2 regions of the Citricoccus sp. GCM10030269 genome follow, and region 1 is predicted to be linked to the other one. Evidence: riboswitches for the same ligand, from Rfam matches in the RefSeq annotation. Region 1 holds a riboswitch; the other holds the start of a gene.
What was found. Region 1 has a riboswitch for S-adenosylmethionine ahead of ACFQQD_RS13650 (flavin reductase family protein). Riboswitches for the same ligand answer to the same signal wherever they lie in the genome.
Positions count from the first base shown of each region.

Region 2: linked by a shared signal. The riboswitch ahead of ACFQQD_RS11640 (O-acetylhomoserine aminocarboxypropyltransferase/cysteine synthase family protein) and the one ahead of ACFQQD_RS13650 (flavin reductase family protein) in region 1 are both predicted to bind S-adenosylmethionine.

Region 1 covers NZ_JBHTCV010000006.1:138,815-143,508, reverse strand. Annotated here, with positions in the region: gene ACFQQD_RS13660 (mechanosensitive ion channel family protein) at 1-226, opposite strand, end outside; gene hisD (histidinol dehydrogenase) at 320-1,627, shown strand; SAM riboswitch class IV at 1,761-1,880, shown strand; gene ACFQQD_RS13650 (flavin reductase family protein) at 1,952-2,497, shown strand; gene ACFQQD_RS13645 (RNA-binding S4 domain-containing protein) at 2,519-2,908, shown strand; gene ACFQQD_RS13640 (cold-shock protein) at 3,183-3,386, shown strand; gene ACFQQD_RS13635 (aldo/keto reductase family protein) at 3,506-4,507, shown strand.
Region 2 covers NZ_JBHTCV010000005.1:963,939-968,632, reverse strand. Annotated here, with positions in the region: gene ACFQQD_RS11655 (aminoglycoside phosphotransferase family protein) at 1-340, opposite strand, end outside; gene ACFQQD_RS11650 (CPBP family intramembrane glutamic endopeptidase) at 398-1,222, shown strand; gene ACFQQD_RS11645 (VOC family protein) at 1,234-1,890, opposite strand; SAM riboswitch class IV at 2,022-2,136, shown strand; gene ACFQQD_RS11640 (O-acetylhomoserine aminocarboxypropyltransferase/cysteine synthase family protein) at 2,208-3,572, shown strand; gene ACFQQD_RS11635 (homoserine O-acetyltransferase) at 3,589-4,694, shown strand, end outside.

The sequences.
Region 1 (4,694 bases):
CCAGCAGCGCGATGACCACCGAGATCGCCACCGTGGAGACAATGCCCCAGAACGGCCCCAGCGAGTCGACGGCGCCCCGGGCCCCGTCCTGGACGGTGTCAGGGACATTCCCGGAGATGTCTTCGGGAACTGCGCTGGATTCCGTCGACAGTTCGGCCGTCGTGGCCAGCACCGTGTGAGGCACGACGGAGGCAGACAGGTCTGCGAACGAGGACAATTTCGGCATGTCTCCAGTCTGACATCCAGGACTTTGTCGAACCTGAACGGGTGGAGAATGGACGCTGAACCACACACCGGCGGAACACACAGGAGCCCCTACATGCTTTCGACCACGGACCTGCGCGGCCGCATTGTCGACCCTGCCACCGTGCTGCCCCGCGCTGAACTCGACGTGGCCAGCGCCGTCCCGAAGGTGATGCCAATCCTGGACCGCGTCCGCACCGAGGGCGTCCGGGCCGTGCTGGACCTCGGCGAACAGTTCGACGGGATCCGGCCGCCGTCGTTGCGGGTGCCGGCCGAGGCCATCGCTGAAGCACTCGAGTCGCTGGACCCCTCGGTGCGGACCGCCCTGGAGGAGTCCATCTCCCGTGCCCGGAAGGTCCACGCCGCACAGCTGCCCCCGGATTCCGAAGTGGAATTGGGCGAGGGCGCCATCGTGGAGAACCGCTGGATGCCCGTGCACCGCGTGGGCCTGTATGTGCCCGGCGGCCGCGCCGTCTATCCCTCCTCCGTGGTGATGAACGTGGTTCCGGCCCAAGCAGCCGGCGTCGCCTCTCTCGCCGTGGCGTCCCCGCCGCAGAAAGACTTCGACGGACGGCCGCACCCGGCGATTCTTGCCGCGTGTGCGCTCCTCGGCGTGGACGAGGTCTACGCCGCCGGCGGCGCCCAAGCGGTGGCCATGTTCGCCTACGGCGTGAACGACGACGACGGCGCCCGGGCCTGCGCCCCCGTCGACCTGGTGACGGGGCCGGGCAACATCTTCGTGGCCGCGGCCAAGCGCGCCCTGCTGGGCACCATCGGCATCGACGCCGAAGCGGGCCCGACCGAGATCGCCGTGCTGGCCGACGGAACCGCCGACGCCCGCTGGGTGGCCGCGGACCTGATCAGCCAGGCCGAACACGATCCGATGGCCGGCTCAGTGCTCATCACCACCTCCCCAGAGTTGGCCCGGGACGTGGTGGCCGAGATCGATCGTCAGGTTCCCGGCTCCTTCCACGAGGAGCAGATCCGCCAGGCCCTGGGCGGTCCTCAGTCCGGGATCCTGCTGGTCCAGACCGTGGACGAGGCACTGGCCGTGGCCGACGCCTATGCCGCCGAGCACCTCGAGATCCACACCGTCCATCCGCTAGAGACGGCTCGTCGGGTGAAGAACGCCGGCGCCATCTTCGTGGGCCCCCACTCCCCCGTGCCCCTGGGCGATTACTCGTCCGGCTCCAACCACGTGTTGCCCACAGGCGGATCGGCCCGCCATTCTTCCGGTCTGAGCACGGTCAGCTTCCTGCGCCTGCAGCAGCTCATCCGCTATGAGGAGACCGCGCTGAAGGAACTGGACACCACCATCTCCGCGCTGGCGAAGGCCGAGGGACTTCCCGCCCACGGCCACGCCGTATCGCTGCGTTTCCAGTAGGTATGAATAGTGGCGTAGTGGGGCAGGTGGTGGGCCAGCAGGGCAGCTGGTCTCAGGAAAAACATGTCACGGGAGTTCACAGTTCGCGGAAGTCTTTGACCCTCACAGAACGGCGTCGATACGCTGGGGCCGGAATCACGAGTTCCCGCTGTTACAGCCCTGGCTTGCGGGACGGCAACCCTCTTCACGCAGTAGTGGGGTGCTCCAGGTGAGGATTCGGCCCTCCGGATGCCCCGGCGGGCAAGTACCGCGTTTCTGCTGGTGCCCTGGGGATTAGCCCGAGGTGCGCTCCCCGTCAGATTCGCTATTGATCGGAGGACCGACATGACCGCACTGGCAACCAACGACTTCCACCGCCCTGCCGATCTCGATCAGGATCTGTCCACCCAGACCCTACGGACGGCCTTCTCCCACTTCCCCTCCGGCGTCGCTGCCCTGGCCGGCATTGCCAACGGCGTCAAGGAGGGGTTGGTGGCCTCGTCCTTCACCGTGGGCGTCTCACTCGAACCGGCCTTGGTGTCCTTCGCCGTCCAGAACACCTCCCGCACGTGGCCCCGGCTGAAGCAGGCTGATCGGATCGGCATCTCGATCCTCGGTGAGGACCACACCATGGTCTGCCGTCAGCTGGCGTCCAAGGACGGCGACCGTTTCGCCGGCCTGGACATCCGCGCCAACGACCACGGCGCGCTCTTCCTGGACGGGGCGGCCCTGTGGCTGGACACCACCGTCTACTCCGAACTGCCGGCCGGTGACCACAAGATGGTGCTGTTGGAGGTTCACGGAGTGCACGACCACTCCTCCGAGTATGAGCCGCTGGTCTTCCACCGCTCGGCTTTCCGCAACCTGCGCACCGCCGAGGGCAATCAGTAATCCGCCACTAAACTCATCGGCATGCCCGCTGCTCCATCACCCACTCAGGTCCGTCTGGACTCGTGGTTGTGGGGCGTGCGCATGTACAAGACGCGGTCTGCGGCGACGGCGGCCTGCCGTGCCGGGCACGTCCGCCTCAACGGGCAGCCGGCTAAGGCTGCCCAGGCAGTCAAGCCAGGCGACACCATTCGAGTCCGTCAGCCGGGGCGAGAACGGATCCTGGAAGTCACTGGGCTTCTGACCAAACGCGTCGGAGCGGCTGAGGCCGTTCGCCACTACATCGACCACTCCCCCGAGCAGGTTCCCCGAGAGTTCCTCGCGGTTCCCCGGCGCGACCGCGGTACTGGCCGGCCCACCAAACGGGACCGTCGGCAGATGGACAAGCTGCGTGAATGGCCGCCGAGGAGCTGAGTGGCCGGCAGCTGGGCGACCCTCGACCACTCATCGCCCATGCTGCGCTGTGGGCGAATTAACGTCCCGTCAGAGCTGATTTGAAGAAAGGGGTGTTCTACCCCCTCCTTCGTCCCGTACTATAGAAACCAGAAGTAGTAGTAGCAGTAAGTCCGTACCCTTTCGGGCCGGTCAATCTTCGGATTGGACGGGGCGTTGGGAAGCGGTTTCGCACACGCCGCTTCGCCCCCGTCGGAACACTGGCGGGGTAACACCCCAAAGAAAGAGGCTCAACATGGCCACCGGTACCGTCAAGTGGTTCAACGCAGAAAAGGGCTACGGCTTTATTTCTCCGGACGACAACTCCGCTGACATCTTCGTTCACTTCTCCGCCATCGAAGGCAATGGCTTCCGCGAACTGCAGGAAGACCAGAAGGTCGAGTTCGAGGCCCAGCAGGGCCCCAAGGGCATGCAGGCTGCTGCAGTCCGCCCGCTCTGATCGAGCTCGTCTGATTCCTTCAGACTTCTGAACGGCCGCTGTTCCCTCGGGAACAGCGGCCGTTCTCTGTTAAGCCCAGTCCAAGCCCGGTCCGAAGCCATCCGGACTAGGGTGAAACCATGAAATTTCGTTACCTCGGCAACAGCGGACTCAAGATCTCCGAGATCATCTACGGCAATTGGCTCACCCACGGCTCACAGGTCGAGAACGAGACGGCTCATGCCTGCGTGAGGGCTGCCCTCGAACACGGCATCACCAGCTTTGACACCGCCGACGTCTATGCGAATACCAAGGCCGAAACGGTCCTCGGCGAGGCACTGAGGAACGAGCGGCGAGAATCCCTCGAAGTCTTCACGAAGGTCTACTGGCCCACCGGGCCCAAAGGACCCAATGACACCGGCCTGTCCCGCAAGCACATCATGGAGTCGATCAACGGCTCCCTGAAGCGGCTGCAGATGGACTATGTCGACCTCTACCAGGCCCACCGCTATGACGTGGAGACTCCCCTCGAGGAGACCATGCAGGCCTTCGCCGATGTGGTTCGGTCCGGCAAGGCCTTGTACATCGGTGTCTCAGAGTGGCCCGCGGACAAGATCCGAGAGGCCCATGCGATGGCCTCCTCGCTGGGCATCCAGCTGATCTCCAGCCAACCGCAGTACTCAATGCTGTGGCGCGTGATCGAGTCCGAGGTCATCCCCACCTCGGAGGAGCTCGGTCTCTCCCAAATCGTCTGGTCCCCCATGGCCGGCGGCATCCTCACTGGCAAATATCTCCCGGGCCAGCCTGCTCCGGCCGGTTCCCGTGGTGCAGACGAGAGCGGCGCATCGACCATGGCGCACCGCATGACCGACGAGGTCCTGACCGCTGTCCAGAATCTGCGCCCGATCGCCGATGGCTTGGGGTGCACCATGGGCCAGCTCGCCATCGCGTGGGTTCTCGCCAATCCGAATGTCGCCGGAGCGCTGGTCGGTGCCTCTCGGCCGGAACAGATCGTGGAGAACGTCAAGGCCCTGGACATCACCCTGGACAGTGCGGTCCTGGCCGAGATCGACGCGGCCATCGGCCACGTGGTCACCGACGATCCCTCGCGAGTGTCCGTGCCTGAGACCCGGATCGTCTGATCAGACCCGGGTTTCCGCTCGCCTTTCCCGGTCACAGCGTCACGGCGCACCACCATCCGCATGCCGTGATGTTTCTGTGATGTGTACTTTGGGGTTGATCACGGTATGATCACAAATAGCCGGTGTTGCCCGTTTCGGAGGACGGGGCGGGCAACACGGGGCCAAGCGCCATCGAGCCGGGGGGCAC
Region 2 (4,694 bases), on a different contig from region 1:
GCACGACGGCGGCCCTCCCGTCCGGCCCGACAGTCACCTCAGTCAGGGGTACCGGAAGCGCGAACGGCAGCTCCGCCGTCGCGGCCAGCGCCTGCACCAGAGCTGTGCGCACCGGCAGACGGTCCGCCGCCTCGGCGGTGCGGGCCATCCGCACCGCACCGATGCCCGGCAACACGAGGACGCGGTGAAACTGACCGCCTTCCTCGACGACCCCGGTGGACCAGTCCGCCGTGGCCAGGCGTCGGAACAAGTCTGGATCGGTGGCCACAGCATCCTCGAGCGGCAGCGCGGCAGCAGCACGAGCGAGGGTCACATCCTCGCAGCTCGGAGCGGAGGCCATGCCACCACGGTAGCGCGACCCGCCACGTCCGCACCGTTCCACTCCTACACTGGAGCGGTGACGTTGACCGCTGCTCCCGTGCCATCTGCCAAGACGGTTCGTTGGGAGATCGTGATCGTGCTGGCGCTGTCCTTGGGCAAGTCGGCGGTGTACGCGGTCGTCAACCTCCTGGACAAGATGAGCCAGGCACCACTGTCCGGACAGACCACCACCCTGAATCCCGCCCTCGATGACCGGCAGTACTTCGACCTGACGTATCAGGTGCTGGACATTGGTTTCGCTCTGGTCCCCGTGCTGCTCGTGATGCACTTGGTATGGATTCGCGGCCGCAATCCCTTCCGCACCTTCGGACTGGATTTTCGCCGGCCGGGCCGGGATCTCGCGTGGGGGATCGGACTGTTCGTGGCGATGGGCCTGGGCACGCTCGCCGTCTACGCCGCCGGCCGTGCCGCCGGAGTCACGACGGCCATCGTCGGCAGCGATCTGAACGAGTACTGGTGGACCACCCCGGTGCTGCTGTTCTCCGCGCTGCGGCACGGTCTGCTGGAAGAGATCATCGTGGTGGCCTGGCTGTTCGACCGGCTCGGGTACCTGCAGCAGCTGCGGGCGGGATTCGGTGAGCTGCGCACGTGGGCCAGCGGCGCCGTCGTGCCTGGTCATCCGGTAACCGTGCTGGTGGGGTGTGCGATCCTGCGGGGCACCTACCACCTCTACCAGGGGGCGGGGCCAGGGATCGGCAATCTGATCATGGGGCTGATCTTCGGCGCGGTGTATCTGCGGTACCGACGCGTGATGCCACTGGTCGTGGCGCATTTCCTCTTGGACGCGACCGGCTTCGTGGCCTACCCCCTGTTGGCCGAGCTGGGCCTGTTCGGCACTTAACTACCCCAACGTCAGATGGTGACGTTGCCCTTCGGGGTGTCGAAGGTGACGGAGAGGATGCCCGGGGTGCCGGAGGGTGCCTCGTACTCCACGTTGAGGTCCTGGACCCGCTCCTGAGGATCGTCCAGCCCCAGCCAGTCGCGGACGCGCTCGCGAGATCCGGCGATGGTGATGCAGGACAATTCCGCCTGCGGCTCGGCGGCCAGCGAGGGATGCAGGTCCTCCGTGCCGTCGTCCCAGCGGAGCAGATAGGGCACCTGGGGGTCCGCGATGAGACCCTTGATGCCGATCTGGCGCCAGGTCAGTTCGCGGCCATCCGGGAACTTGCGGTTACCGGGCACAGACTGACGGCCCAGGCGCTCTTCGAACGGTCCGAGGTCGTCGACGGTGACGCACCAGCCCATCCAGCCGCCGCCCATTTCAGAGCGAGCACGGACAGCCTGGCCGAACGGGGCCTTCTCCGAGGAGGGGTGGTCCAGAACTTCAACCACCTCGAGGTACTGCCGGTTGCGCAGCGGGAAAATCGCGTTGCGCGTCCCGAAACGGGGGTGAACTCCGCCCTTGACCCGTTCGATGCCCAGGGCATCGGCCAGGCGGGCCACCGTGGCGGTGAGCCCTTCATCGGGTCCAACGGCGTACGAGACGTGATCCAGGCGCATCATGTGCATATCGTCGCACTTTCTCGCGGGGTGAATTGGTTAGGTTAACCTCACTCGACATGACGGGCGGAATGACAGCCGGATGACCGGCGATGACGGCGGGGATGAAACGGTGCGGAGGATCTGGCAAACTGGGCCCAGGTCATGAGCGCCAGCATTGAGCCCCGGCTTGCTGGCCGGCAACCCTCCAGCTCGCGGTGGGGTGCCCCGGGTGAAGACCAGGCAGGTGCCAACCGGCACCGGCAAGCGCGGGCCACCATGCCGGCATGGACTGCACCACGTCAGTCGGCACCAGTGGGTGGCCCTGGATAGACAGGAGCCGTCAGATGACTGAGACCCCGAACACGCCAGACAACACCCCCGACGCCGACCCCCAGAGCGAGTGGGGCTTCGAGACCCGTCAACTCCACGCGGGGATCCCGGAGGAGAATGCCTTCGGGGCCACCGTGCTGCCGATCATTCAGTCGAACTCCTTCGACTTCCCAAGCGCCGACGTCGCCGCGGATCGCTTCGCGCTGAAGGACCTCGGTCCCATCTACTCGCGCATCGGCAACCCGACCCAGGAAGCCGTCGAGGGCAAGATCGCCGCACTCGAGGGTGGCGTTGGTGCCCTGCTGCTCGCCTCGGGGCAGGCCGCCACCACCTTCTCGGTGCTCAACCTGGCCGGTGCCGGAGACCACATCGTGGTCTCGGCCTCCCTCTACGGCGGCACTCAGAACCTGTTCAAGCACACGTTGGCCAAGATCGGCATCACCACCACCTTCGTTCAGGATCCGGACGATCAAGACGAGTGGAAAAATGCCATCCAGGACAACACCAAGGCTCTCTTCGGGGAGACCCTGGGCAACCCCCGCGGTGACGTGATGGACGTCCGCGCCATCGCCGACCTGGCCCACGACGCCGGTCTGCCGCTGATCGTGGACAACACCCTGGCCACGCCGTACCTGCTGCGCCCGATCGAGCACGGAGCGGACATCGTGGTGCACTCGGCCACCAAGTACCTCGGCGGCCACGCGGCGGCCATGGGCGGGGCGATCGTGGACGCGGGCACCTTCGACTTCGCCTCACAGCCGGAGCGCTACCCCGGATTCAACACCCCGGATGAGAGCTACAACGGAATCGTGTTCGCCCGTGACCTCGGCGTCAACGGCATCCTCGGCGCCAATCTGGCGTTCGTGCTCAAGGCCCGGGTGCAGCTGCTGCGTGACTACGGCAGTGCCATCAGTCCCTTCAACGCCTTCCTCATCAACCTGGGTCTGGAGACACTGTCTCTGCGGATGGAGCGCCAGGTCTCCAACGCGCGGCGCGTGGCGGAGTACCTCGACGGGCACGCCCTGGTCGAGACCGTGATCTATCCGGGCCTGGAGTCCAGCCCCTGGCACGACCTCGCGAAGCGATACCTCCCGGACGGTCCCGCCGGTTTCGTCTCGTTCGAGATCGCCGGCGGACGTGAGGCCGGGGCGCGGTTCGTGGATGCGCTGCGTCTGCACCACCACGTGGCCAACATCGGAGATGTGCGTTCACTGGTCATTCATCCCGCCTCGACCACGCACTCGCAGCTCTCCGAGGACGAACAGCGTGCCGCCGGCGTCACCCCCGGACTGATCCGGTTGTCCGTGGGCATCGAGAGCATCGATGACATCCTCGCCGATCTGGACAACGGCTTCGCCGCTGCAGACGTGAGCGCCTAGGGCCGGAGCCATCCGCATGACTACCATCACCCCTCAGCGATCCGGCACAGGTTTGGCCGACGGCGGCCTGCACTCCTTGCGGACCGGTGCCTTCGACTTCGAGTCCGGGGGTCACCTGCCCGCCGTGGACATCGCCTACGAGACGTGGGGCACGCTCAACGCTCAGAAGTCGAACGCCGTACTGCTGCTGCATGCCCTCACGGGTTCGACCCATGTGGCCTCGTCCTCCGAGATTCCGGAGGACGGCTGGTGGGAAGGCATGGTCGGTCCGGGCCGCCCGATCGACACGGACACCTGGTTCGTGGTGGCGCCGAACATCCTCGGTGGCTGCTACGGGACGACCGGGCCGTCGTCGTTGGATCCGGACGGGACCCCCTGGGGGTCGCGGTTCCCGTTCACGACCATCCGGGACTCCGTGCGCGCCGAGGTCCGGCTCGCGGACGCCCTGGGCATCGAGCGGTGGCAGGCCGTCATCGGTGGCTCCATGGGCGGCGCTCGAGCCCTGGAGTGGGCTGCCACCTACCCCGAACGGGTCGCGGGGATGGGCGTCATCGCCTGCGGCGCCCACTCCACCGCCGAGCAGATCGCCTTCGCGCAAGCGCAGATCCAAGCCATCACCCTGGATCCGAACTTCCGCGGCGGGGACTACTACGGAGGCCCGACGCCGGACGGCGGCCTGGGCATCGCCCGCAAGATCGCCCACATCACCTACCGGTCCGAACCGGACATCGGGGAGCGGTTCGGCCGTAAACCGCAACTGGACGAAGACCCTTTCGGGGATCCGGTCTGTCGCCATGGCCGCTACCAGATTGAGTCGTATCTGGACTATCAGGCGGCCAAACTGGCCAAGCGGTTCGACGCCAACAGCTATCGGGTGCTGACCGAGGCCCTGATGAGTCACGACGTCTCTCGCGGCCGCGGTGCGGAGTCATCCGTGCTGGCGGAGATCGAGGCGGCGCCGTTCATCGCCGCCGTCGAGTCCGACCGGCTGTATTTTCCGGTGCAGTCGGAGAACCTCGCCCGTCAATTGCCGGGCGAGGTGACGGTGCACATGATCGACTCGGCCGTAGGCCATGACGGCTTTCTGACCGACATGGAGCAGCTCGGTGAAGCGCTGCGGCG